DNA from 2 places in the Cellvibrio sp. PSBB006 genome. Region 1 is predicted to be linked to the other one. Evidence: riboswitches for the same ligand, from Rfam matches in the RefSeq annotation. Region 1 holds a riboswitch; the other holds the start of a gene.

Region 1 (2,456 bases):
GATGGCGGTCAGGCCTACTTCAAACCGTTGTTGGGTTTGCTCCAACTGGTGGGATAACGCATTTTCTTCAGCAATGGTCGCTTCAAGCGTATCCACGGCACGCAGCACATTAAAGTAAGCTTCGGCCACACGAACGATCAGGCTTTGCTGGTCAGCACCGAATTGTGCTTCCGCCTGCTCGCTCAACCTTACACCCTGTTTGTAGGTGTACCAGGAAGCCATGTTGAACAGCGGTTGTTGCAGGGAAATTTCCCAACCGGTGCGGGTTGAGTTGATATTTCCTACCCCGCCAGTATCAGTCGGATCGGTAGGGTCCGGAATGACCGGGGTAGTGGCGTTGTTGGTAATGTCGCTATCGCTTTCTGAGTAAGTGGCGCTGGCGTTAATTTGGGGTAATAATCCAGCGCGATTCAAATTGCGCAATTCCTGAGCTGCCTCGTATGCAGCTGTGTCTGCTTTTAGTTGTGCATCGTTCTTGAGTGCAAGCTCATAGATGTCCAGCAAACTGTTGGCGCTTGCCGTGAGAGGGCCGAAGGAAATTAATCCAACCAACAGATAAAGTTTTGTTTTCTTCATAGAGGTGTCCAAGGTAAAAATCGTCCAATAAGCAAACGTGTAGCAGCGGTGAGTGTAGCGAGTTGCGCTGGGGTGGTCGAGCGAGCACTTTAACCCAGCAAGTTAAAAAGAGTAAACATGACGAATGTCATTAAGTGTAACCATAATCCCTGCGCAGTTTACGCAAATCGCGGCATCTTGGCTCATCGTGAGCAAGGCTACGAGACGGATATTAAGACTCCATTAACAGCGAATTTGGATTCACCTGTCGGGAAAAATAAAATCAGCAATACGGTGTGGAGATTATCCGTGGTCATGTCGTTGCCCGCTCGTTTTTGTCATTCGACACGGGTGGCGAGTATGGCGCCTGTTAATGTCAGATTCTGTCAGTAGTCCGCACGCGATAAGCGCCCAAACGCCTCGCTTTACATGCCTCCCTGAGTTCTCTAGACTGCCAACCATTCTTGTCGGGGTGCTGATTATAAGGCTGAGAGATACCCGTCGACCTGATCCGGTTAGTACCGGCGTAGGAAACGAGAGCAACGAGATTCAAGTATCCCCGGCGCCTGTGCGCCACCTTGCCCTCCTGCTGTTTCCGCGCCCTTTACCGTTACCTGCGGAAATGCCATGACTTCACCGATAACTGAACCAACAACGCCTATTGCCCTGACTATCGCGGGTAGCGACAGCGGCGGCGGTGCGGGTATTCAGGCCGATCTCAAAACCTTTGCCGCCTTGGGCGTGTTCGGATGCAGCGCCATTACCTCATTGACGGCGCAGAATACCCTGGGCGTACAAGGTGTCTGGCCGGTGCCGCCGGATTTTGTTCGCGCGCAAATTCATTCCGTGCTGACGGACATTCCGGTAGCTGCCATCAAAACCGGCATGCTGGCCACGGCGGACATTATCCACGCCGTTGCGGACAGTCTGGTGGATTACACCTCTATCCCGTTGATCGTTGATCCGGTGATGGTGGCGACCAGCGGTGATCGCTTGTTGGCGGAGGATGCCATCCAGGCGCTGATCACCCGCTTATTGCCGCGTGCAAACCTGATTACTCCCAACCTTTATGAAGCTGCCGCACTGTTAAACGATGGGCTGGCGCATACCCATGCCGACCGGCTGCGTCAGGCAAAGCAGTTGCGTGCACTGGGCGCGAAGGCGGTGCTGATTAAAGGCGGTCATGGCGAAGGTGCCCATGCGGAGGATCTTTTATTGACGGATGACGGTACGCAAACCTTTTCGGCGCCGCGCCTCACAACGCGCAATACCCACGGTACCGGCTGCACGCTGGCGTCTGCCATTGCCGCCGGCATGGCTCGGCACTTAGCCTTGCCTGAGGCTGTTGCCCAGGCCAAAAGCTATCTTCACCAGGCGCTGGCCCGCGCTGATGAATTACACATCGGGCAGGGTGCAGGCCCTGTCCATCACTTTCATTCATTTTATTAATAGCAAAGCCAGATATTTACTGGCCAACGAGGGAATCCCATGAACAGCAACCAGAATCTCGCCGAAAAAATCCTGAGCGAAAGCGCTCAGGTGGATGCCGCGTCTATCCAGCCGTTTACCGGCTCACAAAAAATCTATGTGCAAGGCTCGCGGCCTGATTTGCGGGTGCCGATGCGGGAGATTTCCCTGGCGGATACGCCGACGGCATTCGGCGGTGAAAAAAATCCGCCGGTGCGTGTTTACGATACCTCGGGCCCATACACCGACCCTGAGGTAAAGATTGATTTACGCCACGGCTTGCCGGATGTACGTTCGGTGTGGATTGAAGAGCGCAATGACACAGAATTTCAGTCAGATACCTCATCCACATTTACCAAAGAGCGCTTGAACGATCCCAAACTGGCACACCTGCGTTTTAACCTGACCCGTCAGCCGCGTCGTGCCAAAGCGGG
Region 2 (2,456 bases), 2.0 Mb from region 1:
GGTGGCGGTTCAAGGCAAGGAAGCGGCGCCACAGATTGTGCGCGCCATTGACTTGGCCAACCGGGCCGGACTGTTTGATGTGGTTATCCTGGCTCGTGGCGGCGGCTCGCTGGAAGACCTGTGGCCCTTTAACGAAGAAAGCGTCGCGCGCGCGATACATGCCAGTGAACTGCCCATCGTGAGCGCCGTAGGTCACGAAGTCGATTTTACGATTGCGGATTTTGTGGCTGACCTGCGCGCGCCCACACCCTCCGCCGCGGCCGAATTACTGGTGCCCGATGCCGAAGACTGGCTGGAAACCTTTGCCGGTTATGAAATCCTCTTGCAGGAAGCCATTGAACGTAAGCTGCAATCATTCAAACAACGGCTGGAATGGCTACGCACTCGCCTGCGCCACCCCGGCGAACGGCTTCAGCAGCAAGCCCAGCGACTTGATGGACTGGAGTTACGTCTGGTGCGCGCCGTGGATCATCAGCTGCTGCGCTGCCATACGCGCCTGAATACGCTGGTATTGCGCCAAAAACCTTTACAGCCCAGGTTGCGTATCAATCAGCTCAGCCAGCAAGTGTCGCAGCATCACGCCACCCTGGTAAAAAATATGCAGCGCCATTTACGGGCGCAGCAGCAACGGCTGGCGGAAGCAGCGCGCCTGCTGCAAACCGTGAGCCCGTTGAACACCTTGCAGCGGGGCTATGCCATCGCGACGGATTCACATCACAAGGTCATCACCAACAGCAGCCAAGTTGCGCCGGGCGACAGCATCAACGCTCGCCTGGCTGAGGGAGAGTTGCAATGTCGGGTCGAAAAAATTCTTTCCTGATCCGGTTTGTTCGTTGCAGCTCGTGCATCACCCAAGTATATTGAACGCGCTTGTCGGGGCGCCTCGGTGTTCATTGTGAACATACGGAGGCTGAGATCGGTACGGCCGAACCCGTTGAACCTGATCAGGTTGATACCTGCGGAGGGAACAAGGTGTTGCTTTGCTCCCTTCCCGCTCCGCCATCTGATCACTCTTGTCATTCGTACTCTTATCGAGACCTTGTGAACAGCAAACAACCCAATTCCATTGCCATTGCCGGGGCCGGCCTACTCGGGCGCCTACTGGCCTGGCGTTTGTTGCGTGCCGGTGCACGCGTAACGCTCTATGAAGCCGGTGCATTGTCACCCTCCCCGGCTGCTGCCTTCACCGCTGCCGGTATGATTTCGCCATTGAGCGAAGCCGTTGTATCTGAATACGCTGTTTATGAAATGGGGCTGTTCGCGTTGCGGCAATGGCCGCAGTGGCTCAGCGAACTACATCACCCGTCGCTAACCCCCTTGTTTTCACAACGCGGCAGCCTGGTGGTTGCTCATCCGCAGGATGTCAGCGAACTGCAACAATTTGCGCAGGAGTTGCATTTTGTTTTGCAGAAACCGGTCGGCTACCGCTGGGTTACGCGCGAAGAGATTCGTCAGCTGGAGCCGGATTTACACGAGGGATTTCACAACGGCTTGTTGCTGGAAGACGAAGGGCATATCGACAATCGCCAGCTGCTGGATGTATTGCTGAATGAAATCCGCACGTCCGGCGGTGAATGTATTGAGCACTGCCCTGTCACAGTCAGTGCGCACACCATCACCACAAAAACAGACCAAAGAACTTACGATCTGGTGATTGATTGTCGCGGCATGGGCGCTAAAAACCCAGCCAATCAACTGCGCGGGGTTCGCGGTGAAACGCTGCATGTTGAAACCCGGGAAATCACCTTGCAGCGCCCGGTACGCTTGATGCACCCGCGTTACCAACTTTACATCGTGCCCAAACCGGATCATCGCTTTGTGATCGGTGCGACGCAGATTGAAAGCGAAGATCGCTCGCCGGTGACCCTGCAGTCATCACTGGAATTAAGTAGCGCGCTTTACACACTTTCACCGGCATTTGCCGAAGCGAGAATCCTGGAGCTTGGTGTGAATCTGCGTCCTGCTTTTATGGACAATATGCCAAAGGTTGATAGTCAGCCCGGTCTAATGTGCGCGAACGGTTTATTTCGCCATGGATTTCTTTTGGCACCAGCTGTGGTCAGCTACATAGTGGCTTGCATTCAAGATACATCCGAGAAACCTTTTCAATCCATCCTGACAGCGCGTTAATTTTTTATGATTCAACTCAGTTTAAACAATACACTTACCGAAATTGCTGAAAATACATTACTCAGTGATGCCATTGTTGCCTGGGGTTTTGCAGACAGCAAAATTGCTGTAGCCATCAACGGCGAATTTGTACCCCGCTCCTCTTACAGCGAATATCGTCTGCAAGCACATGATGAAATTGATATTGTCAAACCTGTGGGAGGTGGTTGAGATGCGTGATGATCTGACACTGTATGGCAAAACATTTTCCAGTCGTTTTTTATTGGGAACCGCGCTTTATGCTTCTCCGCAAATCATGCGCGATGCCATTGTTAAATCCCGCAGTG

The links. Region 1 has a riboswitch for thiamine pyrophosphate ahead of thiD (bifunctional hydroxymethylpyrimidine kinase/phosphomethylpyrimidine kinase). Riboswitches for the same ligand answer to the same signal wherever they lie in the genome.
Region 2: it holds a riboswitch for thiamine pyrophosphate, as region 1 does, so the genes downstream of both, thiO (glycine oxidase ThiO) here and thiD (bifunctional hydroxymethylpyrimidine kinase/phosphomethylpyrimidine kinase) in region 1, are expected to answer to the same signal.

Annotation. Positions count from the first base shown of each region.
Region 1 is NZ_CP021382.1:4,601,976-4,604,431, forward strand. It holds gene CBR65_RS19190 (TolC family outer membrane protein) at 1-576, opposite strand, end outside; TPP riboswitch at 1,014-1,105, shown strand; gene thiD (bifunctional hydroxymethylpyrimidine kinase/phosphomethylpyrimidine kinase) at 1,183-2,004, shown strand; gene thiC (phosphomethylpyrimidine synthase ThiC) at 2,044-2,456, shown strand, end outside.
Region 2 is NZ_CP021382.1:1,336,556-1,339,011, forward strand. It holds gene xseA (exodeoxyribonuclease VII large subunit) at 1-820, shown strand, start outside; TPP riboswitch at 865-984, shown strand; gene thiO (glycine oxidase ThiO) at 1,042-2,130, shown strand; gene thiS (sulfur carrier protein ThiS) at 2,137-2,340, shown strand; gene CBR65_RS05525 (thiazole synthase) at 2,342-2,456, shown strand, end outside.